Regions from separate parts of the Pseudomonas sp. 5.2 genome, predicted to be linked through region 4. Evidence: riboswitches for the same ligand, from Rfam matches in the RefSeq annotation. Region 4 holds a riboswitch; each other region holds the start of a gene.

Region 1 (6,976 bases), on a different contig from region 4:
CTGCAGGCGCAGGCGTCGGCAGCTGAAGCCCAGGCTCACTGCGGTCTGCTCACCGCTCATCAGCGCATTCAGCCCGCGCCCCATGACCTGCAAGGCCACCAGCCCCAGCACCACGCAAAGCGCCGGCAACCAGAGGACATGCCAGCGCGCCGCCCCCAAGCCTCCCAGCATCCAGAACACCACCGAGGCGGCGGCGTGCTGGTCGCCCGTGTACAGCAGCAGGTTGACCACGGCCATCAACACGAACGACACGGCGACGCCCGCCAGCAGCAGGCGGTCGCTTTCCATGCGGCCATGGCGCCGCGCCACGGCGATCACCAGCATCATGCTCGCCGCCGCGCCCATGAACGCCGCCAACGGCAGGCTGAAGGCGCCGATGAATTCGCCGAGGTAGAGCATCACCAGCACCGCCCCCAACGCCGCGCCGGAGCTGACGCCCAGCAGGTGCGGGTCTGCCAGGGGGTTACGGGTCACGGCCTGCAGCGCCGTGCCGACCAGTGCCAAGCCGGCACCCACCAAGGCCCCCAGTAAAACCCGGGGGGCGCGAATCAGCCAGACGATCTGCGCCTGGCTTTGGGACCACTCGCCTGGCCCGGCGATGCCCAGTTGCTGGCCGACGATCCCGGCCACGTGGGCCAGCGGTACCGATGCGGGGCCGAATGCCTGGGCGATCAGGCACGACACCAGCAACAGTGCGCTCAGCATCACGATCAACCACCGGTAGGCCACAGGGCTGTGCCCGACCCTCATTGAACGGCACCTTGGAACAGCTGCGGATGCAGGGCAGCAGCCAGCTTCTCGATGGCCAGGGCGTTCTCGACAGCGGGCGTTACCTCCAGATAAGTCAGCACGATGAAGCGCTGCTCACGAATCGCCTGCACGTCTTTCAACGCCGGCTGGCGCAGCAAGAAATCGCGCTTCTGCTGCCAACTGCTCGGGCCATAGTCGACGATCAGAATGACCTGCGGGTCGCGCTCCACCACACTCTCCCAGTTCACCTGGGTCCAGCTGGCAGACACGTCGTCCATCACATTGCGACCGCCTGCCGCCTCGATCAGGGCCTGGGGTACGCCCAGCCTTCCCGAGGTGGTCGGGCGGTCTTCGCCACTGTCGTACAGAAACACACGGGGCGTAGGCTGCGCGTGTTCAACCCGGCGCTGCACGTCACCGATGCGCGTGCGCATGTTCGCGATCAAGGCGTCGGCCTGGGGCTCGACGGAAAAAATCCGACCTAGATTGCCCAGGTCGCGATAAACGTCATCCAGCCTGGCCCGTTGCTGGGCCATGACCCACGAACACGACTCGCTCAGCTCGTACACCGGGATACCGAACGGCGCGAGCGTGCTGGGCGTGACTGGCCCACCGACCTGCATGCCGTAGTTCCAGCCGGCAAAGAACAGGTCGGTTTCAGCCGCCAGCAAGGTTTCGATGGCAGGGTAACGGCTGGCCAGCGGTGGTACGCCCTGCAGCGCTGCATCCACCCACGGGTCGCGGTGCTTGCTGGCAGTGAAGCCGGTATAGCCGATGATGTGCTCGCGCAGCCCCAGGTGCAGCAGCATGGCGGTCATGTTCACGTCGTGCACCACGACCCGCTGCGGTGGCTGGGTGAACGTTATGTCGCGGTCACAGCTGCGCACGCTCAGGGGGTAATCGCTGGCCATCGCAGGCAGCGCGGTCAGCAGCGCCAACAGGCCGATCAGGTAGCGGACAGTCATGTTCGGGTGATCCAGGTAATGCGTGGGTAGGGATGCAGGGGATGCGGGTCGACCAGCGCCTCGACGCCGAAAACCTGCAGCAGCAGCGCGGGGGTCAGCACCTGCTGTGGCGTACCGCAGGCGACGATGCGCCCGCCGTCGATGACGTACAGCCGATCGCAAAACGCAGCCGCCAGGTTGAGGTCGTGGAAGCTGGCCAAAATGCTCAGGCCCAGGCCACGCAGGTGCTGAAGCAGCTCCAGCTGGTAGCGTGGGTCGAGGTGGTTGGTTGGCTCGTCGAGTAGCAGCAGCTGTGGCGTCTGCACCAGCGCCCGGGCCAGCAGCACGCGCTGTTTCTCGCCGCCAGACAGGCTGGCAAAGGCCCGTTCGCCCTGGCCGGCAAGGCCAACTTGCGCCAGTGCCTGGGCCACTTGCCGGGCGTCCTCGGCCGTGTCGCCGTCGAACAAGCCCTTGTGCGGTGCGCGCCCCATCGCAACGATGTCGCCAACGCTCAAGCCAAACGCGTCGGGAAACTCCTGCAGCACCACCGCGATGCGTTGTGCGCTCCAGCGTGCGCTGCGTTGCCAAAGGTCATCACCGCCAAGGCGCACACGGCCCTCGGCAGGCTCGTTGGCGCGGTAGGCGCACCGCAGCAGGCTGGTCTTGCCGCTGCCATTGGGGCCGATCAAGCCGACGAACTCGCCCTGTTCCACCCGCAGGTCCACACCCTGCAGCAGCGGGCGCGGCGGCCGTCCCCGCTCAAGCAGGGCCCAGTCCAGGGCCTCGATGTGCAGTTGCGTCATGGGCATCACCTCCAGGAAGCACCGGCCAGGGGCCGGTGCGACAGGCTCAGAAGCTGTAGTCAGCCGTGACGAAGAACGAACGCGGTTCGCCCAGGTACCACTGCCGGCCGTTGTTACCCGTGGTGGTGGCGTACTGGCGGTCGAACAGGTTGTTCAACTGCAGGCCCAGGGTCAGGTCCGGTTGCACGTGCCAGTCGATGTTGGCGTCAACCACGGTGTAGCTGGGCACCTCGACGGTGTTGGCGTTGTCGGCGTAGCGGCTGTCGACATAGCGCGCCCCGGCGCCGGCACTGAAGCGTTGGCCGAAGTCTTTGCTCAACCACAGGTTGGCGGAGCGGCGCGGCACGTTGATCGGCTGGTTGCCGGAGTAGTCGTTGGCGCCACTGGCAAACTCGTCATACTCCGCGCGCACCCAGGCGGCGTTGGCAGACAGTTGCACGTCATACGGCAGGCGCAGTTCGAGGGTGGCCTCGATGCCGTCCGACGACTGTTGGCCGACCTGCTGTTGCAGCGTGGGGTTGAGCGGGTCGGTGCTCAGCAGCTTTTTCTTGACGATGTGATACGCCGCCAGGGTCCACTCGCCTCGCCCGTCAGGCAGCATGTGCTTGATGCCGGCTTCGGTCTGTTTGGCGGTGCTCAGGTCCCATTGCTGCTGCGTGGCGTTGAGGGTGAGCAGGTTGCTCACACCTTCGGTACTGGTGGCGTACTGGCCATAAACCGACAGGTCCTCGGTCAGCGCGAACACCAGGCCGGCGCGCCAGTTGTCGCCAGACAAGCTGCGATCGGTGCGGGTATCGGCATCCAGGTCGTCGCGGTTCAGGTGCACCTGGTCGCGGCGTGCACCGGTGATCAACGACAGGCGCTCGGTGAGTTGCGTGCGGTTTTCGGCGAACAGCGAGAACTGCTTGGCCTGGTTGGCTTCGCGCGAGCGGTAAGGGTCGTTGCTGATGTACTCGCCCCCACCGGAACCGGACAGCGGCACGGTATCGGTCAGGGTGTTGCCGAAGTCGTGCTTGCGCACGAAACGGATCGTGTTGTAGTCGGCGCCCACCACAGTCTGGCTGTCCAGGCCGAACAGCGAATGTTGCAGGGTGAACGACTGGCGATCGCCAAGCTGTTCCTGGGTCTGCTTGATGCTGATGAAGCTGCTGCGCCGCACCTGGTCGCCTGGCAGCCAGGTGTAGGTCTCGGCGTTGCGCCAGCGGCGCTGGGCCTTGAGGAAGTACAGTTGGTTGCTGGCGGTGAGGTTGTCGTTGATTACCCAGTCGGTGACTAGCCGTGTGGACTGGTCGTTGTAATGCACTTCGGCGTTGTCGACGTTGTAGTTGTGATCGCGCAGCGACTCGCGGTAATGCCCGTCCACCAACGGCGTCCCCATGTACTGCTGCGGGTCTTGGTCTCCGTAGTCGTGGCTGAGGGTGAAGCTCAGTTCATCGCTGGGCTGCCAGCGCAGCGCGCCGCTGATGGCAAGACTCTGCGAATCGCCCCGGTCGACCCAGCCGTTGCTGGCCAGCTTGTTGAGGTTCAGGCGGTAGCTCAAGGTGTCGGTCAGCGAGCCGCCGCTGTCCAGGGCCATCTGCCGACGGTCATCCGAGCCGTAGCCCAGGCGCAGGTGATTGCGGATTTCGCCTTCAAAGGGCTTCTTCGGCACGACGTTGACCACCGCACCGGTGGCGCCCTCCCCGTACAGCACCGAGGCCGGGCCGCGCAGCACATCGATGCGCTCGACCGACCAGGTATCGACCGGGAAGGTCACTGTGCCGGCGCCCACGTACAGCCGGGTACCGTCGTACAACTGCATGGTCGAGCTGTGCCCGGTGAAGCCGCGGGCCGACAAGGCCGTGCCGCCGTTACCGGGGGTGCCGATGAAGGTGATGCCGGGTGAACGGGTGACCGCGTCCTGCACCGTGGCGTTGTTGCGCTTGAGGATTTGCTCGGCACTGATACTGGTCACGCTGGCTGGGGTTTCCAGCGGCGTCAGGCCAAGCCTCGAGCCACTGGTGCCTGGGGTATGCAGGTCGGGCTGAGGGTTGTGCTCGGCCGTGCCGGTAATGTCCGTGGCCGGTAGCGCCAGGGCGTTGTCCGCCTCGGCGGCGTGGGCGGCAACAGAGAGAAAAACACAGGGCACCAGGCTGGCGTGCAGCAGCGTACCTGGCAGAGAACTGAACAGCGAATAACGGGACATGTCGTTCCACTTGAAGCAGGAATGAAAGAATCCCGGGGGAACAACGCAAAGAGGAATCGCGGGCGAGCACGCCCACGGAAACCGGCCTGCGCCCGCCCACCGCGGGTTTGCCAAACGATGCTTCAGGCCGGTCTCCGGGCTCGCGAGGGTCATGAAGCCTTCACCTTCCCATGCCAGGGCACAGTGGTGTCTTGAATGCTTCGCTCGCATACCGTTGCGGGGGCAGCGCCGGACTGATCATCGAACGATGACGAACCGGCTTCCCGTTTCACCCCATGCACGGCGGCAGGGGGCACCTGAAACAGGCGCGCAGATGACCATCAAAAGCCCGCTGCGTCAACCGGCTTGTGGCAAACAGGTCGCCTGAGCTCGCCACTTCAGGCCCTGGGCGAACGCGTCACGGTTCAATCATCGCCAGGGCTTTCTATTGCCTTTTCTGGCGCGGCATTTTGTAACGTTCAGTAAGAAGTTTTTGCATGGACATCATACCCACCACTCTTTAGCCTTACGCCTCCGTCGAAGTGGGGACCCCGTGTGAAGCAGCAGTCAGCTAAACCAAAGCCCGCCCTCTGGGGCATTCTGATGGTCGCCGCGAGCCTCTGCGCACACGCAGACAGCACACCCCAACATAGCCCGACGCTGGTGTATTCCTGGCCCGTTAACGCAGGCCCACTCGACCCACGCGGCTACTCGCCCAATCAGATGTACGCCCAGGCCATGGTGTATGAACCGCTGGTGCGTTACACCTCGGCGGGCACTGTAGAGCCGTGGTTGGCACAGGCTTGGCAAGTCTCCGACGATGGCAAGACTTACACCTTCAACTTGCGAGATGGCGTGCGCTTCAGTGACGGCACGCCATTCGACGCTGCAGCTGCCAAGGCCAACCTGGATGCCGTCCTTGCCAATAGCCAACGCCATCGCTGGATGGAGCTGGTCACCACCCTCGACCACATCGAGGCCCCTGACCGGCTGACCTTGCGCCTGGTGCTCAAGCACCCGTACTACCCAACGTTGATGGAACTGGCCCAAGTGCGCCCGCTGCGCTTCGGCTCCCCGCAGGCCAAACCTGGCGAACCCGCCGGCACCGGCCCATGGATGCGTATCGAATCGCGCTTGGGCGAGTATGACCGCTTTGCCCGCAACCCCTTTTACTGGGGCGCAAAACCGGCCTATGGCGAGGTGCGGGTAAACGTCATCCCTGATCCCAACAGCCGCGCGCTGGCCCTGCAGGCCGGCGAGCTCGAGCTGATTCAAGGGGCCGCCGGCGAGATTACCGCCGGCACGTTCGTGCGCCTGCGCGACCAAGGCTTCGCCACCGCCCTCTCGGCACCGCTGGCTACCCGCACCCTGGCGATGAACACCGGGCACGGCGCCACCCGTGACCTGGCCGTGCGTCAAGCGATCAACCAAGCGGTAAACAAGCAGGCAATCATCGACAAGATTCTGTATGGCCTCGAGCCCCGTGCCGATACCCTGTTCGCCAGCAACATGCCCTATGCCGACATCGGCCTGAAACCCTACGCCTACGACCCTGCCCAAGCCGCCCGCCAACTTGACGCTGCCGGCTGGACCCTGCCTGCAGGCGCAACGGTACGTAGCAAGGCCGGTGAACCGCTGTCGATCGAACTGGTATTCCTCGGCACCAGCGCACTGCAGAAGAGCCTGGCCGAAGTGCTGCAAGGCGAGCTGGCTCACGTCGGCATGCGCATCGAGTTGCGTGCGGTCGAAGAAGGTGGGCTGGTCCGGCGCCAGCGCGATGGCGACTTCGGCATGATCTTCGCCGACACCTGGGGAGCGCCCTACGACCCGCACTCCTTTGTCAGCTCCATGCGCTATGCCGGCCATGCCGACTACATGGCGCAGCGTGGTTTGGCGATAAAGGACGAACTGGACCAACGCATTGGCCAGGTACTGGCAAGTACCGACGCGCAGCAACGCGCCGAACAGTACCGGTTCATCCTCACCACCTTGCATGAGCAAGCCGTGTACCTGCCGATTTCCTACCTTACCGCTATCAGCGTTCGCCGCGACTCCGTTGCCCATGTGCAATTTGGCAGCACGCTGTTCGACGTGCCGTTCGAAGCCATGACACCGAAGCAGGGAGACTGACATGCTGCGCTATATCCTGCTGCGGCTGGCACTGCTGGTACCGGTAATGCTCGGTGTTTCACTGCTGGTCTTCGTGCTGCTGCACCTGGGCAGCACCGACCCGGCCCTGGACTACCTTCGCCTGTCGCACATCCCGCCGACTGACGCGGCCATTGCCGAAGTCCGCCATACCTTGGGCCTCGACC
Region 2 (6,976 bases), on a different contig from region 4:
GGCCGAACACCCGCCCCATGCTGTGCGCTACAGAATCGCTCGCGAGCACGTGGATGTGGTCAAGGGGCTGTGGGACTCGTGGGAAGACGACGCCTTCACCCGTGACAAACAAAGCGGGCAGTTCTTCGACCCGGCCAAGCTGCACACCTTGGGCCACCAGGGCGAGTTCTTCAAGGTCAAGGGCCCACTGAACATCCAACGTTCACCGCAGGGGCAACCGCTGATCTTCCAGGCTGGCGTGTCAGAAGAAGGTCGCAATTTCGCGGCACAGAACGCCGACGCCCTCTTCGTCAGCCCCGAGTCGTTCGACGACGCCCATGCCTATTACCAAGACCTCAAGCAACGCGCCTCACGCCATGGTCGCAACCCCGACGCGCTGTTCATCCTGCCCGGCATCCGCCCTATCGTTGGCCGTGACGCCGAGGAAGTCGAGCAGCGCTACCAGCAGGCCGTGGACCTGGTGAGCATCGAGGACGCACTGGTTGCACTTGGCCGCCCGTTCAACGACTACGACTTCAGCCAGCATGACCTGGACGCGCCCTTCCCCGACCTCGGCACTTTAGGCAACGACAGCCACAAGGGCACCTCGGACCAGCTCAAACAACTGGCCCGCGACGAAGGCCTGACCCTTCGCGAATTGGCGCTGCGCTTCTCGCGCCCCCGCCGCGACTTCGTCGGCACCCCGGCACAGGTGGCCGATGCCCTGCAGCACTGGTTCGAACAGGGCGCCGCCGACGGTTTCATCATCAACGCGCTGCTCCCCGACGGCCTACAGTCCTTCACCGAGCAGGTGGTGCCGCTGCTGCAGGCCCGTGGCCTGGTGCGCAGCGCGTACACCGGCACCACCCTGCGTGACAACTTCGGCCTCAGCGTGCCGGAAAACCGCAACACCCAGCGCCGCACCCAGCCGGCCGTTGCCTGAGCCCACCCCAACAAGGAGTTCTGTTCCATGAGCCTCGAATTCATTGGCCTCATCGGCCCCCAGGAAGGTAGCGAATCACAGGCACCACGCGGCCCGCTGGTCGACCTTGACTTCATCAAGGCATTTTCCCAAGCCCAGGAGTACGGCGGCTTCGACAAGGCGCTGCTGGCGGTCAACACCAGCGCACCCGACTCGCTGATCCTGGCCAGCTACGTCGCCGCACTGACCGAGCGCATCGGCCTGCTGGTCGCACACCGCCCGGGCTTTCAAGCCCCGACCTTCGCCGCTCGCCAGTTCGCCACCCTTGACCAATTGAGCCGTGGTCGGGCCTCGATCAACGTCATCACCGGCGGCGACAGCGGCGACCTGCAGCGCGACGGCGACTTCCTCGACAAGGACGCCCGCTATGCCCGTACCGACGAGTACCTGCAGGTGCTGCGCGACACCTGGACCCGCACCGAACCGTTCGACCATAACGGCACGCACTACCGGGTGGAAGACAACCTGACCCTGGTCAAGCCCGTGCAGCAGCTGCCCATCTACTTCTCCGGTGCTTCGGATGCAGCCGTCGAAGTGGCCGCCAAGCATGCCGATGTGTACATGATGTGGGGCGAACCGCTGGAGCAGGTGCGCGAGCGTATTGCCAAGGTGCGCAAGGCTGCAGCCCGTTATGGGCGTGAAAAGCACATCCGCTTCAGCCTGTCGCTGCGGCCGATCCTGGGGGCTACCGAGGAGCAAGCCTGGGCCCGTGCCGAGCGCATTCTGGCCGATGCCCAGACGCGCATCGGCATCCGCCAGGGCAACCGCCGCGAGAAGAACTTCGGCAAGAGCAACGCCGGCTCAGAGCGCCTGGTGCAGTTGGCCAGCCAGCGCAAGGTGCATGACACCCGGCTGTGGACCGAGATTGCCGCGTTGGGCGGCGGTGCGGGCAACTCGACGTCGCTGGTAGGGACGGCGGACCAAGTGGCTGAGGCGGCGCTGGCGTACTACGACCTGGGGGTTAGCACCTTCCTGTTCCGCGGGTTCGATCAGTTGCGCGATGCGGTGGAGTATGGGCAGGAACTGATTCCGCGGATTCGTGGGTTGGTGGCGCAGCGGGAGGCTGGGCGTAGCGCGCGGACGGCTTAGTGCATGGCTGGATTTTTTTGGCGCCTATGAGACCGAGCGCCGCCCGCGCGGCGCTTCGCAGCACAAGGCTGCTCCCACATCTGTTTCGGGCCAATTATTCCTGTGACATGTCTTGGCGCCCGCTTCGATGTGGAGCAGCCTTGTGCTGCGAAGCGCCGCGCAGGCGGCGCACGACCTCCCAGGCACTGCAAAACCCGAAAATTGCTGGCCTACAACTTCTGAAATACTTTTCACGCGCACACCGCTGTGCAATTGACGGAAAACCTGCCTCGTGGTCTCCTAATGCCTCGCGTTCAGGTGCCCCTCAGGGGGTGAAACGGGAAACCGGTGCGTCGCAAGCCCTCGACCAGGGCCCGACCAAGCCGGTGCTGCCCCCGCAACGGTAAGCGAGCGAAGCGTCTAGACCACTGTGCCGCGTCATCTGGCATGGGAAGGGGCGCTTTTCAGGAGCCCTGCTCCTCCTCGTGAGCCCGGAGACCGGCCTGACGTTCATGAACACCCCGCGGTGGGCGGGCGCTGTCGCATTCCCCTGGGCGGATCACGTTCGGGGCTGCCGCGCTTGCCCGTTGCCCACAAAAAGCAGAGGAACGCGTCATGCCCGTCACCAGCGCCAAACACAGCATTGCCACCCCCGTCACCCTCAGTCAGCGTGTCGTCATCGCCGTCGGCGCCAGCCTGCTGGGCCTGTGCCTGGTGTACTTTGCCGGCTTCTCGCACATCGAAGCCGTGCACAACGCGGCGCACGATACCCGCCACAGCGCCGCCTTCCCCTGCCACTGAGTACGCCCCATGATCATGCGCATTGCCCGTACCGCGGGCTTCAGCGGGCTGCTCGCGGCCTTGCTGCTGACCCTGCTGCAAAGCTTCTGGGTTGCCCCGTTGATCCTTGAAGCAGAAACCTACGAATCCGCAGCCCCTGTTGCCGAGCATCACGAACACGGCGCCGAAGGGGCCGCGGCCCATGAACACAGCGCCGAAGCCTGGTCGCCTGAAGACGGCTGGCAACGCGTGCTGTCCACCACCGGGGGCAACCTGGTGGTAGCGGTAGGCTTCGCGCTGATACTGGTCGCCCTGTACAGCCTGCGTGAACCGAAGCGCGCGGGCACCGGCGCCCTGTGGGGCCTGGCGGGGTTCGCCGTGTTCTGCCTGGCCCCTACCCTGGGCCTGCCGCCAGAGCTGCCAGGCACCGCTGCCGCTGACCTGGGGCAACGCCAGGCCTGGTGGATCGGCACCGCAAGCGCTACCGCACTGGGCCTGGCCCTGTTGGTATTTGCCCGCCACTGGCTGGTTAAAGCGCTAGGCGCCGTGCTGCTGGTACTGCCGCATGTCATCGGTGCACCGCAACCTGAGGTGCATCAAAGCCTCGCGCCTGAAGCCCTGGAAGCCCAGTTCAAGGTCGCCAGCTGGCTGACCAACGCCGCCTTCTGGCTGGCCCTGGGCCTGCTCAGCGCGTGGCTGTACCGCCGCTCCAGCCAGGCCTGATGGTTTTAGACGCGACCCTGCCGGCGCTGTACGCCGGCTTTGGCTGCCGCCGGGGTTGCCCGGCGGACACCCTCGAAAACCTGCTGCGCCAAGCCTTGGCTGACCATGGCTTGGCGCTGTCAGGACTGCGCGGTATCGCCAGCATCGCCCTCAAGGCCGACGAACCTGGCCTGCAGCAACTGGCCAAACGCCTTGGCCTGCCCTTGCTGCTGTACGATGCCGGGCAACTTCAGCCCTACGAACCCCTGCTAAGCTATCGCTCGGCCATCGCCCATGCGCACAGCGGTTGTTGGGGCGTCGCAGAAAGCGCGGCGCTGGCCATGGCCAGCCAGCACCTCGGCACGGCCCGGCTGCGGGTCACACGCCAAGTGCTCGGGCCGGCTACCCTCGCCCTGGCCTGCGGGCGATAATTGCAGCATCCCTTTCATCGCAAGGACTTTCCATGACGGTCTACTTCATCGGCGCCGGCCCCGGCGACCCGGAACTGATCACGGTCAAGGGCCAGCGCCTGATCCGCCAGTGCCCAGTGATCATCTATGCCGGCTCGCTGGTACCCGCGGCTGTGCTCGAAGGCCACCAGGCCGTGACCGTGATCAACAGCGCCGAACTGCACTTGGAACAGATCATCAGTGCCATGCGCACGGCACACGCGAACGGCCAGGACGTGGCCCGCGTGCACAGCGGTGACCCGAGCCTGTATGGCGCAATCGGCGAGCAGATCCGCCACCTGCGTGAGCTGGGCATCGATTACCAGATCATCCCAGGCGTGACCGCCACTGCCGCCAGTGCGGCCCTACTGGGCTGCGAGCTGACCCTGCCACAGGTGTCGCAAACGGTGATTCTCACGCGCTTTGGCGACACTTCGCCGATGCCGCCCGGCGAGCAACTGGCCGACCTGGCGCGCCATGGCAGCACCTTGGCCATCCACCTGGGCGTAAAAAACTTGCCGCGTATTGTCAGCGAACTGTTGCCGCACTACGGCCCGCAATGCCCAGTTGCCGTGGTCCATCGCGCCACCTGGCCGGACCAGGACTGGGTGCGGGGCACCCTTGACGACATCGTCGAGCGCGTGGCGCTTAAGGATTTTCGCCGCACGGCCCTGATTCTTGTCGGCCATGTGCTGGGTGACACGCCTTTCGCCGAATCGGCCTTGTACCGTGCCGGGCACGCGCACCTCTATCGCCCTGGCGACTGAGCATTGCCAGCGTTAGCGCAGGCGTAGCAGACTCAAGGTTCCCCCTGCCACCTGGAGCTACGCCAATGCTGGAATTACGACCCAATTGCGAGTGCTGCGACGCTGACCTGCCGGGTGATAGCCCAGACGCCTTGATCTGCTCCTTCGAATGCACCTTCTGCCGTGCCTGCGCCGACACCCGCCTGCACGGCCGCTGCCCCAACTGCTCCGGCCAGTTGCTGGCACGCCCGCCACGGGTCGGCCAAGCACTGGCCAACAACCCCGCCTCGACCCAGCGCGTGCGCAAACCTCACACCGCTTGCGCCTAACGGCCTTGTGCAAATAGGCATCGCCACGCCACGCGGGCGGTGCCTATCCCTGTTTTTGTAGGAATTTTCAACAACACCTACAGGGTTATTCAACAACTCTATACTCGGCATTACCAAACGTAGGGAATGGCCGTATCTTGCAGCGCTTCCGATAAACCCCCTTGCAGACGTATTCCTGAGTGTTCCAGGAAGCGGACCACAGCCCTACAGGAGTTTTCTTCATGACTACCGTCCTGATCGTCGACGACCACCCTATTGTCCGGCTCTCCCTGCGCCTGCTGCTCGAGCGGGAGCGCTTTCACGTCGTGGGTGAAGTTGCCAATGGCAGCGAAGTGGCTCAGGCAGCACGCGAATTGCGGCCGGACGTGGTGCTGCTGGACATCGGTTTGCCCGGCCTGGACGGCATGGAGGTCATCAAACGGCTTCAGTGCCTGGAGCCAGTGCCCAAGATCATGGTGCTGACCGGGCAGGCCACCGACCTGTACGTGAGGCGTTGCCTGGATGCCGGCATCGGTGCCTTCGTCACCAAGGACGAAGACCACGAGGCCCTGCTGTTCGCGCTCAAGGCCTTGGTAAAAGGCTATTCGACCTTCCCGCAGATGTCGGTCAACAGCAATTCGCTGGAGAGTGAGTCGATACGCCTGGGCAGCTTGTCCAACCGCGAAATGGAAGTGCTACGGCGCCTGGCACGCGGTGAAAACAACAAGAATATAGGCACCTGCATGAACCTCAGCGCCAAAACCATCAGCACCTACCGAGGCCGCATCATGGACAAGCTCAAGACCGAGTCTTTGGTAGAAATGGTCGATCTGGCCAAACGCAATAGCGTCAACTGAGCCCAGTCGCCATGAAGCGCCTGCTGGCGATCACCCTATTGGCCATCGGCGTGGCCAGTTCGCCCGGGCTGTTCGCCGACAGCGAGCCAAGGCAACTGCTGGCGCGCTCGATCAGCGCCGCGCCGCCCTTGCAACTGAGCGACCAGGACCGCGAATGGCTGCAGCAGCGCGGCCAGCTGGTACTGGGCAGCTCACGGCCTGACTATCCGCCGTTCGAAATCAACATCAGCGAACGTGATTACGAAGGCCTGAGCGCCGACTATGCAGGCATCATCGCCGAGCAGTTGGGGATCCCGGTCGAGGTGCGACGCTTCGACAACCGCCACGCAGCCATCGCCGCGCTGCGCGAGGGGCGCATCGACCTGCTCGGCAGCTCCAACGCCTTCGAGGCGGCGGATGCCAAATTAGGCCTCAGTTCGCCTTACGCCGACGACCTGCCGGTCATCGTCACCCGCGAAGGCCGCACCCTGAAAAACGCCCTCGACCTCGACGGCCTGCGCCTGGCCATGGTCGACCACTACCTGCCCGCCAGCGCCGTGCGCTCGCTGTACCCCAAAGCGCAATTAAGCCTGTACCGCTCGACCCTGGCTGGCCTTGCCGCGGTCGATCTGGGTGAGGCCGACGCCTACCTGGGCGATGCCATCAGCACCGACTTCTTTATTGGCAAGAGTTACCAGGGCACCTTGAAGATCGACCATTTCTGCCAGGTGGCGCCGGGTGCCTTTGCGTTTGCCATGGCTGACGACAACCCCCGTTTGCGCGGGTTGGTCGACAAGGCCTTGGCCAGAATCACCGAGAGCGAGCGCCTGACCATTCTGCGCCGCTGGACCAGCGGTAACACCAGCCTGCTGCTGGAGCGCCACCTGACCGCCTTGACCGCCGAAGAGGCAGCCTGGATCGCCCACAACCCGACCGTCAAGGTACTGGTCAACACCTCACTGGCACCGCTGACGTTCAACGATGCGCAGCACCGTACCAACGGCATCACCTTGGAGCTGCTCAAGCAGATTTCCCTGCGCACGGGCCTGCACTTCAAACCGATCGAGAGCCAGTCGGCGCAGGCGATGATCGAGCGCCTGGCGCGCGGCGACGCGCAGATGATCGG
Region 3 (6,976 bases), on a different contig from region 4:
CCATCCAGCTCCGCCTGCGCCGTGTTCCCCCGGTGCGCGTTATGCCGTACCGAGAACGTGGTGCCCTTGGCCTTGCCACTCTGCACCACATAGCGCGCTTCCAGGTCGCGCTCCCAGTGCTTGCCACCCTTGCCATACCCCAGGTACGCGTAGCCGCCGGTGGGGTCGACATGCGTGCCATCGATATCAAACCCGCGCACGTACAGCGCCGTCAGGTTCAACCCGGGCACACCGTAGGCGCCCATGTTCAGGTCATAGCGCGCCTGCCATGACTTCTCGTTCGGTGCGTTGAAGTCCGACATCTGCACGGCGTTTGCGATATAGATCGCGCCCCGCGTCACATAGTCGAACGGTGTATTGCCGTCTACCTGCTGCCAGCCCAGGCTGAACCCGTGCGGCCCCTGGTTGTAACGCGACACCAGGCTCCAGGTGGTGTTGTCGATGCGCCCGGACAGCGCCTTGCCGGTGTCGGTGGTGCGGTACAGGTTGAGGTCCAGGCTCAAGCTGCGCCGGTCATCCAGTGCGTGGGTCAGGGTGCTGCCCAGGTAGTGCTGGTTCCAGCTGTCCTCGTAGCGCGAGGTATATAGGCTGCCGCTGAAGGCCGCGCCGGGGTTCCAGACCACGCCGGCCAGGTCGAAGGCATTGCCCTGGCGGCCATTGGAATAGTTCACCACGAACCCTTGATCGTGGCTTGAAGCGTTGCGATCCGCGTTTTCATTGAAGTGGCCGGCCACCAGCCGAAGCGTGTCGATCTCGTTGCTGGTGAGGAAAAACCCCGTCGCGGTCTCGGGCAGCAAGCGGCTGTCGGACGAACTGAAAACTGGGGTTTTCACCCGCTGCTCGCCGTACGACAGCACCGTGTTCGACACCCGCATCTTCAAGGCTGCGCCTGCTCGGCTGTATTCGTTTTTCGGGTGCCCGTCGTTGTCGATGCCCAGCAAGCGCGCCTTGCCGGCACGGCCACCGCCGCTGTCGAGCTGTACGCCCAGATAAGCGTGGGCATCGACACCGACGCCGATCAGGCCTTGGGTAAAGCCAGACTGCAAGGTCCCCATCAAACCGTAGGCCCATTCCTCAGCTTTGCCGCTACGTTCGTCGCGTGGCTTGTAGGCATTGCGCGCACTGCTGTTGCGCCCGCCATGCTTGTAGTCGCGCTGGTCGAACACGCTGCGGTTGAGGATGCTCCAGCTGGCGTCTTCTACCAAACCGTTGCTCTGGGACTGAGCGGATTCAGCCAATGCGAGCGGGGTAAGCCCGAGCAGAGGCAGGGCCAGCAACAGCCGGCTCATTGCCCGGCCCCCAGCTTCTGCAATTGCGCTTCGAAGCGGGTTTTCGCCCGTGCAGGCAGGCTGGCAGGCACTGTGGCCGGCGCCGCGTCACCCACCTGGATCACCATCACCATGCCCATCGCCAGGTGCGGAATGCACTGGATACCGTACATGCCGGGTACGCTGAAGGTGTGCTCGTAGGGCTGGTTGAGCTTGCTCTTGAACGCCTCAGCGCCCTGCGGCAGCAACCCCGGCACACTGGCTGCGTTGTGCCCACTCATGGTCGGCACAAAGCGCACGGTATCGCCGGGTGCGATGCGCAAGTGGTCCGGCTCGTAGACCATCGCGCCCTGCGTACCGCGGTTGAGCATCTTCACTTCGTGCACGTCTGCCAGCGCGGCAGGGGCAAACAGGGTGCTGGCGAGCAGCAGGGCGACAGGGCGCAACAGCATGGTGGGAACTTCCTGGTTCAGGGGGCGCGAAAACGCAGAATGCGTGCGCCGTCGAAGGGGTCGGTAAGGTAGTGGGCGTGTACGCCGAAGGTGCTCAGCAGGCGCTCTGGGGTGAGGACGTCGAGCGGCTTGCCGAGGGCGACCAGGCAGCCTTTGTCGAGCACCGCGAGGCGGTCGCAGGTCAGCGCCTGGTTGAGGTCATGCAGGGCCACCAGCGTGGTAACCGGCAGCCCCTGCACCTGTTGCAGCAGGCTCAGCTGGTGCTGGATGTCCAGGTGGTTGGTCGGTTCGTCGAGCAACAGCACCTGGGGGCGTTGCGCTAGGGCGCGGGCAATGTGCACGCGTTGGCGTTCACCACCTGAAAGCGAATGCCAAAGGCGCGTGCGCAGGTGCAGGGCATCCAGGTCAGCCAGGGCCTGCTCGACGATGGCGCGGTCTGCTTTGCTGAACGGCGCCAGGGCCGACAGCCAGGGCGTGCGGCCCAGGGCAACGGCGTCGTACACGCTGATGGCGTCAGCGGTATCCGCCTGCTGTTCGACCAGCGCCAGGGCCTGGGCAATGCGCCGGCGTGGCAGCTGCGTGAGCGGCTCGCCCAGCAGCTCGACATGGCCACTGTCAGGCTTGCGCAGGCCCGCCAGCAGTTTGAGCAAAGACGACTTGCCCGAGCCGTTAGGGCCGACGATGCCCAGCGTTTCGCCGGGGATAACGGTTAGCTCGATGTCGCGCAGTACAGGATTACCCCCCAGCTGCAGCCCTAAGCCCTGGCAGGCCAGGGGAGCAATCTTCACGTTGGCCATGACGGTCATGGGCGCCCCCTTCTGCTGACCAGAATCAGCGCGAACACTGGCGCGCCGATCAGCGCGGTCACCACGCCCACCGGGATCACCTGGCCTGGGATCAGCGTGCGCGACAAGATATCGGCGCTGATCAGGAACAGTGCGCCGCCCAGCGCACTGGCCGGCAGCAGGCGGCTATGCCCGGGCCCCAGCAGCAGGCGCAGGGCGTGGGGGATGACCAGCCCGACAAAACCGATGGCGCCGACGATGGACACCATCACCGCCGTCACCAGGGCGGCACAACTGATCAGCAACAACTGAGTGCGCCGCACCGGGATCCCCAGCGACGCGGCCGAGTCGGCGCCGAAGGTAAAGGCATCCAGCGCGCGGCGATGCCACAGGCACACCACCAGCCCGAACAGTGCCACGGGCAGGGCCAGCCACACGGACGGCCAGCGCACGCCACTGAGGTTGCCCAGCAGCCAGAACAGAATGCCGCGCGCCTGCTCGGCGGTGGCCGACTTGGTGATGAGGAACGCGGTCAGCGCAGTGAACAGTTGCGAGCCAGCGATGCCGGCGAGTATCACCTGGGCGTTGTTGCTGCTCGGCCCAGCGGCGCGGGCCAGCACCAGCACCAGCGCAAACGCCGCCAGCGCGCCGATGAAGGCGCCCCCGGACATGCTCAGGGCGACGCTGCCCAGCCCCAGCAGGCCGACCATCACCGCGCCGGTCGAGGCACCGGCCGACAACCCCAACAGGTAGGGCTCGGCCAGCGGGTTGCGCAGCAGCGCCTGCAGGATCACGCCACACGTGGCCAGCCCGGCGCCACAGGCGGCGGCGACCAGGGTGCGGGTCAGGCGGTAGTTCCAGACGATACCGGCATCGATGGGGTCGACCGGGTAACCGGCCTGCCACAGGTGATTGGCCAGCACTTGGTAGACCACGTTCGGCGCCAGGTTGCTCTCGCCGATCGCCGTGCCGGCCACCAGCGCGACACACAGGGCTGCCAGGGCCAGGGCGCTGTAGGGCAACAGGCGGCTCATCACTGGGCTGCTTTACCGCTGGCGAACGCCGTCGACAGCGTCTGCAGGCCACGGAACAGCCGGATGCCGGCCTGCATGGCGTCGGCGTCGAGGACGATGATGCGGTCGTTCTTCACCGCGTCCATGTTGCGGGTAACCGGGTCGTTGCGCAGGAATTCGAGTTTTTTCTGGTAGTCGTCTGCCGGGAAGCGGCGACGGTCCATGCGGGCGATGATCAACCAGGTCGGGTTGGCCTTGGCCAGGGTTTCCCAGCCCACGGTCGGCCATTCTTCGGTGGACTCGACCACATTGCGCACCCCCAGGGTACGCAGCATGAAGTCAGCCACCCCTTGGCGGCCGGCGACGTAGGGGTCGATATCCAAGTCGGCGCTAGAGAACCAGAACAGTGCCGAGGTGTTCGACAAATCCTTGCCAGCCAACTGTGCCTTGGCGCTGTCCAGGCGGCCCTTGAGGTCGGCGTTCAATGCGGCGCCGCGGTCTTGCACGTCGAAGATTTCGGCCAGCTGGTTGACGCTCTTGTAGATGCTCTCGACCTGGAACGCCTGCAGGCGGGTGCCGTCGGCGCCCACCAGGTTGTCTTTGCCTTCGCAGTCCGACGGCAGCAGGTAGGTCGGGATCTTCAGCTCGTCGAACTGCTCGCGGGTGCCGACCACGCCTTGTGCGCCGACCATCCATTCAAACTGAACGGCCACCAGTTGCGGACGCTTGCCGACCACTGCCTCGAAACTGGGGTCGTTGTCGGCCAGGCGCTCGACCTTGTCGTTCAGCGCCTTGTACTCGGGCAGCACGTTGTTGAACCACAGCGAGGTGCCGGCCAGTTTGTCGCCCAGCCCCAGTGCGTAGAGCATCTCGGTGCCGGCCTGGCCAATGGTCACTGCACGCTCGGGCGCGTGGGCGAAGGTCTGCGGCATGCCGCAGTTGTCGACCGTGAGCGGGTAGTGGGTGGCGGTAGCCTGGGCCAGGCTGGTGAGGCCGAGGCCGGCGATCAAAGCGGCAAGACGAGGCAGCATGAGGGGACGATCTCCTATCGAAGGGTTCACGGAATGAACGCATGGACAGGCATCGCCGAGCCCCGTGCACGCGGCAGGGGGCAGCACCCAGAAAAGGGTGGAGATGGCCATCCCGGACACCCCGCCGGTTGGTGTTTTTGCGCCGGCAGGTCTCCTGACTGGTGCGTCATGGCCCAGCTCCAGCCTTCCCGGACAAGGTTATCCAGTGGCATCGATGGAGCAGGCTCGGCACCTACAGTTGCGGGGGCAGTTCCGTTTGGCCCGCGTTAGCGGGCTTGGGATTCCCTATTAATTCCGTGGTGGAAACCGGCGGCCGGCATGGTAGACCATCAGGCAGCCGGGTGAAAACGCTTTTCAGAAGTACTTGAGCCAGGTGATGTCACGCCGACGCGCCTTCAGCCGGGCGAAGCTACGTACCGGCAGGTACAGCGACACGGCGAGCAAGGCGGCGCCCAGCCACACGGCACCGATGCCGTCGAAGCCGAAGTAATCCCCTTGGTTGTGGCCGAACAGCGCGACGCAGGCCAGGTAAAGCAGCTTCAGCACATACAGGTGCAGCAGGTAGAAAAACATCGGTGCTGCACCGTAAACCGCCAGGGCGTTGATCCAGCGGGCCTGGCCGGCACGCTCGAAGGCGCGCAACAGCAGCAGGCCACAGCCCAGGGTGAGGGCCAGGAACAGCAAGGACGGCGGATACTTGGTGATGTTGAAGAAGCTCATCAGCGTTTGCGTCAACGTCGGGTACCCGCTCCAGGGTGCCTCGCCGTAGCCGTTGAGCATGCGCAGCACGACAAAACCAAGCAGTGCGATCACCCCGGCCAGCAGCAGGCGATGCTGGCGTTGGCCTGCGTCGCTGCCACGGGCGAACCAGGGGCCAAGGCCGTAGCCCAAGGCGATGACGCCGATCCAGGGCAGCACGGGGTACGACGTGCGCAGGCGAAGGTTGTCGGAGAATGCCAGCCAGCCACGGTCGTGCAGGATCGCCCACGGCACGTGCAGGGCCGACTCAGCGCCGAAGTGCAGGCTGTCGAGCAGGTTGTGCCCGGCGACGATGATTGCACCCAGGGCGATCAGCGCTGCCCGTGGCAACCACACCAGCAGCGACAGGGCGATCATGCTCACGCCGATGGCCCAGATCACCTGCAGGTAGATCACGCTGGGGGGCAGTTGGAAGGTCCAGGCGAAGTTGACGAGGGTGAACTCCAGTGCCACGAGGAACAGCCCGCGTTTGAACAGAAAGGCCGAGACATCGCTACGGCCCTGGTATTTTTCGCCATACAGCCAGGCCGAAAGGCCCGTCAACAGGACGAACACCGGCGCGCACAGGTGGGCCAGGGTACGGCTGAAGAACAACGACGGGTCGGTGACGTCGATGGCCATCGGGTCGCTGACCTGGCGGTGCAGAAAGAAGGTCTCGCGGACGTGGTCCAGGAGCATGAACAGGATGACCAGGCCGCGCAGGGCATCGATGCTCTGCAGGCGCTGGGTAAGCAGGGTGGGGGTGGCGCTGGCGCTAGTCATGGAAGGTCGCTGGTAGGAATGGGTGTCAAATGAAACGTTATCTTATAACTTAAACTGGGTGGCCAGCAATGGGGTTTTAGAGGGGGTGCATGGAATTGAGGAGGGTGGCGCCTATGAGATCGAGCGCCGCCCGCGCGGCGCTTCGCAGCACAAGGCTGCTCCTACAGTTGTTTCGGGCCAGTTACGCCTGTGCCTGCGCGCGCGACCGCCTTGTTGGTCCGGCTCGATATCAAGGTGGGCACCAAGGGGCCGCGCGCCCATGCCCCAGGAATAATTGGCCCGAAACAACTGTGGGAGCAGCCTTGTGCTGCGAAGCGCCGCGCGGGCGGCGCTCGATCTCATAGGCGCTGCATAGCCCAAGGCATACGCTCTCAATGATTTTTTTCGAACTTTCTCCAAAGCGTGTCTCTCGAACCGCTCGTTATCACTGTTTTCACGTCATGGAGACTTCACGCATGTCCGCTCGTCACCTTTTGCGTCACACTTGCCTGCTCGCCTTGATCGCTTCGCCTTTAGCCGCCACCGCCGCGCCCAGTACCGACCCGCTGTTCACCCTCGGCCTGCTGGGTGCCTATAACGACTTCAAATTCGAAGGCGGCAGCGAAACCGACAAGGAACACTTGGGGCAGGGCGGTGTATTCGCCACCTTCGGCAACAAGATGACCGCAGAGTCCGGCTTCATCTACCAGATCGGTGCCGAGGCCAAGTACGGCAAGAAGAATGACAACAAACTCAAGGAAGCCCAGGCCGATCTCGACCTCGGTTGGCGTGCTGCACTGGATGCGCGCAACTTTGTCGATGTGACCGTGGGCGGCGGCTACAGCTGGTCGCGCTTCGAGCCCGAAATCAACGACCTGGACACCAAACTCACGGTCAAGTCGCCCTTCGCCAAGGCGGCCTTGGGTT
Region 4 (6,976 bases):
CTCTGGATGCCGGTCAGCTCGTTGTAGAGCTTTTGGGTTACCGGGCCGACTTTTTCCAGGTCATGGAAGACGTGCAGCTTGCCGTTGTACTCGATGCCACCGATCGGGGTGATTACCGCAGCGGTACCGCAAGCGCCTGCTTCGATGAAACGGTCGAGGTGGTTGATCTCTACATCGCCTTCGATCACTTTCAGGCCCAGGCGCGAGGACGCCAGTTCCATCAGCGACAGGCGGGTGATGCCTGGCAGCACGGATGCCGATTTCGGAGTGACGAACTCGTTGTTGGCGGTGATGCCGAAGAAGTTGGCCGAACCGACTTCCTCGATCTTGGTGTGAGTCAGCGGATCGAGGTAGATGGCGTCGGCGAAGTTGTTTTTCTTGGCTTCAGCGCCCGGCTGCAGGCTGGCGGCATAGTTGCCACCGACCTTGGCCGCGCCGGTACCTTGTGGGGCGGCACGGTCGAAGCTGGAGATCTGGAAGTTGTGCGGCTTCATGCCGCCTTTGAAGTACGAGCCAACCGGGATAGCGAAGACCGAGAAGATGAACTCGGGGGCGGTGCGCACGCCGATGTTGTCACCGGTGCCGATCACGAACGGGCGCAGGTACAGGGCGCCTTTGCCATGGGGCGGCACGAAACGCTCGTTGGCCTTGACCACTTGCTTGCACGCCTCGATGAACACATCGGTCGGCACCTGTGGCATCAGCAGGCGGGCGCAGCTGCGCTGCATGCGTGCGGCGTTCTGGTCCGGGCGGAACAGGTTGATCGAGCCGTCCTTGCAACGGTAGGCCTTCAGGCCCTCGAAGCACTGTTGGCCGTAGTGCAGGGCAGTGGAGCCTTCACTGATGTGCAGTACGTTGTCTTCGGTCAGGGTGCCCTTGTCCCACTCGCCATTGCGCCATACGGACAGGTAGCGTTTATCGGTCTTGATGTAGTCGAAACCCAGCTTGTCCCAGTTAATGCTCTCGTTACTCATGACACCCTCGATTGTCTTGCAGATGCCCGATCGCTCGGGCTGCTGTTATATGCGCACCACGCCACGATAATACATCCGCCGCGGATCGGGAACGGCCAGTCACGAAACAGCGTGCGATTGGGTGGGGGGAGGGCGTATGTCCGGGGTTTTGCGCCGCCCTTGAGATCGAGCGCCGCCCGCGCGGCGCTTCGCAGCACAAGGCTGCTCCTACAGTCAGTTTCGGGCCAATTATTCCTGAGGCATTGACGCCCGCCTCGATACTGGCCCGAAACAGACTGTAGGAGCAGCCTTGTGCTGCGAAGCCCCGCGCAGGCGGGGCTCGATCTCGAGAGCGCCGAAGACCCTCCGCCATACACCCGGGCCACTACTTCTATCTCAGCGCCCCCGCAACCGCTTACCCCAATCCCCGCCGTGGCTCCGACTACAAGCCTCTTCACTGTCAAACCGCACATGCCAGGCCGGGTGGTCCAGCCGTATCCCCACTTCATCAAGCGCCTGACAGGTCAACGCCAGCATCCGCGCTTTAGCCACCCCAGCCAGCGCTGCAGCCTTGTCTGCCTCGCGCTCGAATACCCAGGTAATGCGCAGGCTGGCAGGAAAACTGTCGGGGTCAAGGTGATGGGTAAGCCAGGTGAACCCGACAATCTCTGCCTTGGCCGTTTCGCAGGCGTCCGTCAGGCAAACCACCAGCTCACGCTCCACGCGTGCCATTTCGCGCTTGCCCATGGCCTTCATTGCGCGGCCTCATCATCGATCTGCTGGCAGAAGCGCAGGCGGTTGCCAAACGGGTCATGGACCTGCATCTGCAGGCCCCAGTCCAGGCGTTCGGCTTCGGGCCGGGCGTAGCCGTAGCGTTTGGCCTGCAGTTCGCGCTCGAGGGCGCGCAGGTCGTCGAGGCGGGCGAACACGGTCGAACCCGGGGTGGCATCGCCGTGGTGTTCGCTTAGGTGCAGGATCAACCCGTCGCGGTGGATTTGCGCGTACAGGGGCAGGTCAGGGCTGAAGCGGTGTTCCCAGTCCAGGCTGAAGCCGAGGAAGTCGAGGTAGAACTCTTTGGCTTTTTCGACCGAGAAAATACGCAGTACCGGGATGGCGGGGGCGAGCGGCATAGGGCGTCCTTGGCCGTTGATGAAGGTGCAACTGTAGCGCAGATGCGCCAATGCCTGTGCGTCAGTCGCGCAATGGCCGACGGCAATGGTTGACCACCTGCCAGCCACTGCGTAGCCTTGCCACTTCGAGGTTCTTCGGCCAGGCCGAAGCTAAGACGGGAACGCGGTACAAGCCGCGGCTGCCCCCGCAACTGTAAGCACCGACAACGGGTCGACACAGCCACTGCGTAACCGCGCGGGAAGGCGTCGCGCCCTCCAGCCCTGCTATTCAAAGCATGGCAGGTACGGTGCGAGCCAGGAGACCTGCCTCGAGGCGATTTCGACTTTCAACCGGGCGGGGTGATCCGGTGGCGAACAAGCCCGGCCGACCTGGCCCGTGGCTTTCGTCCTGCATGCCCGCGCCATCTTGCCAAGGGCATCGCGACATGAAAACACTGGCCAAACTCCCCGTCACCATCGTTACCGGCTTCCTCGGTTCGGGCAAGACCACCTTGCTTCGCCACATGCTCGACAACGCCCAAGGCCGCCGTATCGCGGTGATCGTCAATGAATTTGGCGAACTGGGCATCGATGGCGAGATCCTAAAACAGTGCAGCATCGGTTGCACCGAAGAAGAGGCCAGCGGCCGCGTGTACGAGCTGGCCAATGGCTGCCTGTGCTGCACCGTGCAGGAAGAGTTCTTCCCAGTCATGCGCGAGTTGGTCGCACGCCGTGGCGACCTTGACCACATCCTCATCGAAACCAGTGGCCTGGCGCTGCCAAAGCCGTTGGTACAGGCCTTCCAGTGGCCAGAAATCCGTAACGCCTGCACCGTCGATGCGGTCATTACCGTGGTCGACAGCCCGGCTGTGGCGGCCGGCACCTTTGCCGCCTACCCAGACCAGGTGGACGCACAGCGCAAGCTCGACCCGAACCTGGACCACGAGTCGCCGCTGCACGAATTGTTCGCTGACCAATTGGCCAGTGCCGACCTGGTGGTGCTGAACAAGGCCGACCTGATCGACGCCGAAGGCCTGGCCAAGGTCCGCGCCGAGGTGGCCGAAGAGCTGCCGCCCGCGGTCAAGGTGATCGAGGCCAGCAGTGGCCGTCTGCCACTGGACGTACTGCTGGGCGTGGGCGCCGAGTCCGAGGTGCACATCGATGGCCGCCGTACCCACCACGATTCGCACCACGATGGCGATGATCACGACGATCATGACCACGACGCCTTCGATTCGATCTCCATCGACCTGCCAGAAGCCGACGAAAGCCTGTTGCTCGATGCCCTGACCCAGTTGGTGGTCGAGTTCGGCATCCTGCGCGCCAAAGGCTTCGCCGCCATCCCGGGCAAGCCGATGCGCCTGCTGGTGCAAGGCGTGGGTACCCGCTTCGACAAGCACTTCGACCGCGCCTGGCGTGCCGACGAACCGCGTATCACACGCCTGGTGCTGATCGGTCAGGACCTGGATGCCGTGCAGCTCGAAGCGCGTTTGCGCCAGGCCTTGGGCGCCTGACCCATGCACCTGCTGCGGACCCAGCCCGGCGGCTTCGTGCCGGATGACAGCATTGCCGACCTCGGCCAGACACCCGCCGAACTGGTGATCCTCTGCAGCGGCGATTCACACCTGGCGTTGCTTGCCGATACCGCCGAGCAATTGCCCGAGGACTACCCCAGCCTGCGCCTGGCCAACCCGATGCAGGTGCAGAACCACGCCTCGGTCGACCTGTATGTCGACGAGGTGCTGCGCCATGCCAAGGTCATTTTGGTGTCGCTGCACGGGGGCGTTGGCTACTGGCGCTATGGCGTCGAGCAACTGGTCGCCCTGGCGGCCCGCGGCGTGCAGTTGATCCTGGTGCCGGGCGATGACCGCCCGGACCCTGAGCTGACCGGCCTGGGCACCGTGACCGGCGATCAGGCCGAACGCCTCTGGCACTACCTGCGCCAGGGTGGCAAGGCCAACGCCCTCAACCTGTTCAACTGCCTGGCCAACCAATGGCTGGGCCGTGACTATGGCTGGGACGAGCCGCAGCCACTGCCACGCACCTCGGTGTATCACCCGACCAAAGGCAGTGCACTGCTTGAGGACTGGTACGCGCAGTGGCACCCGGAGCATCCGGTAGCACCGTTGCTGTTCTACCGGTCACACCTGCAAGCGGCCAACACCGCGTTCATCGACGTCTTTTGCGAGCGTTTGCTGGCGGCGGGGCTCAACCCCTTGCCGATTGCCGTGGCCAGCCTCAAGGAAAGCGCCTGCTTCGAACAGGTCGAAGCCTGGCTGGACGAAGTCGGCGCCGAGGTCTTGATCAATACCACGGGGTTTGCCTTGTCCAGCCCCGAACGCCCCAACCTGCGCCCGTTCCGCCGCGACATCCCGGTGTTGCAGGCCATTTGCGCGCAGGACAACCAACCGGCGTGGGAAGCCAGCGAGCAGGGCCTGGGCGCGCGTGACCTGGCCATGCATATCGTTTTGCCGGAGCTGGACGGGCGAATCATCACCCGCCCGGTCAGTTTCAAGGACATGGCCTGGCGCAGTGAGCGCAGCCAGTCTGACGTAGTCTGTTACCGTGCTCACCCCGAGCGTATGGATTTTGTCGCCGAGCTCGCTCGGCGCTGGGTAGAGCTGGCCCGGTTAGCCAATGGCCAGAAGCGCGTAGCGCTGGTGCTGGCCAACTACCCGACCCGTGACGGCCGGATCGGCAACGGGGTAGGGCTGGATACGCCGGCAGCGGCCTTGAATATCCTCAAGGCACTGCAGGCCGAAGGGTATCCGTTGGCGGGCCTGCCAGGCACTGGCACGCAGTTGATCCAGCAGTTGCTGGGCGGCGTGACCAATGACCTCGATCACCTGGACCAACGCCCGTGCGCGCAAAGCCTGAGCCTGGATGACTACCAGGCAGCCTTTTCCCGCCTGCCTGAAGTCAACCGCCAGGCAGTGCTGGAGCGCTGGGGGCCGCCGGAGCAAGACCCGATGTACCGCAGTGGCCGCTTGATGGTTGCGGGCTTGCGCTATGGCCTGACCTTCGTCGGCATCCAGCCGGCGCGGGGCTATCAGGTCGATCAAAGCGCGGTGTATCACGACCCTGACCTGGTGCCGCCACACGCGTACTTGGCGTTTCACTTCTGGCTGCGCCATGCCTTTGCCGCCGACGCGGTGATCCATGTCGGCAAGCACGGCAACCTGGAGTGGCTGCCTGGCAAGGGGGTAGGGTTGTCTGCGCAATGCTGGCCCGACGCGCTGCTGGGCCCGCTGCCGAACATCTACCCGTTCATCGTCAACGACCCGGGTGAAGGCGCCCAGGCCAAGCGCCGAACCCAGGCGGTGATCATCGACCACCTGATGCCGCCGCTGACCCGCGCCGAAACCTATGGCCCGCTGCGTCACCTGGAACAACTGGCGGACGAATTCTACGAGGCGCAGCTGCTCGACCCGCGGCGTGCCCGCGAGCTGCAGCGCGACATTCTTGAGCTGGTCAAGGCCAACCACATCGACCGGGAACTGCAACTGGAAGGGCAGCTGGACGATGCCGCTGTGTGGCTGCCGCGTCTGGACACCTACCTGTGTGACCTGAAGGAATCGCAGATTCGCGATGGCTTGCACGTGTTTGGCCAGTCGCCCGAGGGCCGGCTGCGTTTGGACACCCTGTTGGCCTTGCTGCGTGTGGAGCGCGGTGACGGCCGGGGTGGCAATGCCAGCCTGTTGCGTGCACTGGCCAAGGCCCTGGTGCCGGGCTTCGACCCGCTCGATTGCGACCTTGGGCAGCCGTGGCAGGGGCTGCGGCCTGGGCCTTTGCAGGCGATCAGCGACGCGCCATGGCGCACCTGTGGCGATACCCGCGAGCGCCTAGAACTGCTGGCCTTGCAGGTGATAGAGCAGGCGCTTGGTGGCACGCTGGTACTGCCAGCCCTGAGCGAGTGGCAACCGGTACGTGATGTAGTGCAGGCATTGTGTGACGCGGTGGCGCCGAGCCTGGATGCTTGTGGTGCGGCCGAGATCAACGGCCTGCTGGCGGCCCTGGCCGGCCGTTTCGTGCCGGCCGGCCCGAGTGGCGCGCCAAGCCGCGGTCGCCTGGATGTACTGCCGACCGGGCGCAACTTCTATACCGTGGATGTACGCAACCTGCCTACCACCACGGCCTGGCGCCTGGGTTTTGCCTCGGCGAGCCTGATTCTCGAGCGCCATTTACAAGACCATGGCGACCACCTGCGCCAGTTGGGCCTGTCGGTATGGGGCACCGCGACCATGCGCACCGGCGGCGACGATATCGCCCAGGCCATGGCCCTGATGGGGGTACGCCCGGTGTGGGCCACCGGTAGCCAGCGGGTCGACGATTTCGAAATTTTGCCGCTGAGCCTGCTCGACCGCCCGCGGGTGGACGTAACCTTGCGGGTGTCGGGGTTCTTCCGCGACGCGTTCGGCAACTTGATCCGCCTGTTCGATGCTGCAGTTCAGGCGGTGGCGGCGCTGGATGAGCCTGATGACCTCAACCCGCTGGCAGCGCGCGTGCGCAGCGAGCGTGAGGCACTGCAGGCGCAGGGCGTGGAAGCCGAGCAAGCGGCGCGCCAGGCGGGCTGGCGGGTATTCGGGGCCAAGCCCGGTGCCTACGGTGCTGGGGTGCAGAATGCGATCGACGGCCGCTTGTGGCACAGCCGTGACGACTTGGCTGAGGTCTACCTCAACCATGGCGGCTACGCCTATGGTGGCAGTGATGAAGGCACCCCGGCCCGTGAGCAGTTCGCCCGCCGCCTGGGGCAGGTCCAGGCGGTCCTGCAGAACCAGGATAACCACGAGCATGACCTGCTCGATTCCAACGACTACTACCAGTTCCAGGGTGGCATGCTGGCCGCCTCGGAAACCTTGTCTGGCGTGTCGGTGGCCAGCTACCACGGCGACCACAGCCAGGTCGATCGGCCGC

What was found. Region 4 has a riboswitch for cobalamin ahead of cobW (cobalamin biosynthesis protein CobW). Riboswitches for the same ligand answer to the same signal wherever they lie in the genome.
Region 1: linked by a shared signal. The riboswitch ahead of AC5PZ0_RS20095 (TonB-dependent receptor) and the one ahead of cobW (cobalamin biosynthesis protein CobW) in region 4 are both predicted to bind cobalamin.
Region 2: linked by a shared signal. The riboswitch ahead of AC5PZ0_RS12650 (CbtB domain-containing protein) and the one ahead of cobW (cobalamin biosynthesis protein CobW) in region 4 are both predicted to bind cobalamin.
Region 3: linked by a shared signal. The riboswitch ahead of AC5PZ0_RS08410 (ABC transporter substrate-binding protein) and the one ahead of cobW (cobalamin biosynthesis protein CobW) in region 4 are both predicted to bind cobalamin.

The regions. Positions count from the first base shown of each region.
Region 1 is NZ_JBYBHH010000013.1:181,467-188,442, forward strand. Features, by position in the region: gene AC5PZ0_RS20080 (FecCD family ABC transporter permease) at 1-750, opposite strand, end outside; gene AC5PZ0_RS20085 (ABC transporter substrate-binding protein) at 747-1,715, opposite strand; gene AC5PZ0_RS20090 (ABC transporter ATP-binding protein) at 1,712-2,497, opposite strand; gene AC5PZ0_RS20095 (TonB-dependent receptor) at 2,544-4,682, opposite strand; cobalamin riboswitch at 4,791-4,997, opposite strand; gene nikA (nickel ABC transporter substrate-binding protein) at 5,217-6,791, shown strand; gene nikB (nickel ABC transporter permease subunit NikB) at 6,793-6,976, shown strand, end outside.
Region 2 is NZ_JBYBHH010000007.1:41,663-48,638, forward strand. Features, by position in the region: gene AC5PZ0_RS12640 (LLM class flavin-dependent oxidoreductase) at 1-922, shown strand, start outside; gene AC5PZ0_RS12645 (LLM class flavin-dependent oxidoreductase) at 950-2,050, shown strand; cobalamin riboswitch at 2,329-2,550, shown strand; gene AC5PZ0_RS12650 (CbtB domain-containing protein) at 2,645-2,830, shown strand; gene AC5PZ0_RS12655 (CbtA family protein) at 2,840-3,532, shown strand; gene AC5PZ0_RS12660 (cobalamin biosynthesis protein) at 3,550-3,942, shown strand; gene cobM (precorrin-4 C(11)-methyltransferase) at 3,975-4,727, shown strand; gene AC5PZ0_RS12670 (DUF1272 domain-containing protein) at 4,793-5,035, shown strand; gene AC5PZ0_RS12675 (response regulator transcription factor) at 5,257-5,871, shown strand; gene AC5PZ0_RS12680 (transporter substrate-binding domain-containing protein) at 5,883-6,976, shown strand, end outside.
Region 3 is NZ_JBYBHH010000004.1:143,377-150,352, reverse strand. Features, by position in the region: gene AC5PZ0_RS08430 (OprD family porin) at 1-1,289, opposite strand, end outside; gene AC5PZ0_RS08425 (pseudoazurin) at 1,286-1,720, opposite strand; gene AC5PZ0_RS08420 (ABC transporter ATP-binding protein) at 1,738-2,517, opposite strand; gene AC5PZ0_RS08415 (FecCD family ABC transporter permease) at 2,523-3,539, opposite strand; gene AC5PZ0_RS08410 (ABC transporter substrate-binding protein) at 3,539-4,549, opposite strand; cobalamin riboswitch at 4,677-4,875, opposite strand; gene AC5PZ0_RS08405 (acetyltransferase domain-containing protein) at 4,904-6,070, opposite strand; gene AC5PZ0_RS08400 (outer membrane beta-barrel protein) at 6,526-6,976, shown strand, end outside.
Region 4 is NZ_JBYBHH010000005.1:190,613-197,588, reverse strand. Features, by position in the region: gene AC5PZ0_RS10145 (branched-chain amino acid aminotransferase) at 1-974, opposite strand, end outside; gene AC5PZ0_RS10140 (hypothetical protein) at 1,350-1,709, opposite strand; gene AC5PZ0_RS10135 (glyoxalase superfamily protein) at 1,706-2,083, opposite strand; cobalamin riboswitch at 2,195-2,408, shown strand; gene cobW (cobalamin biosynthesis protein CobW) at 2,509-3,576, shown strand; gene cobN (cobaltochelatase subunit CobN) at 3,580-6,976, shown strand, end outside.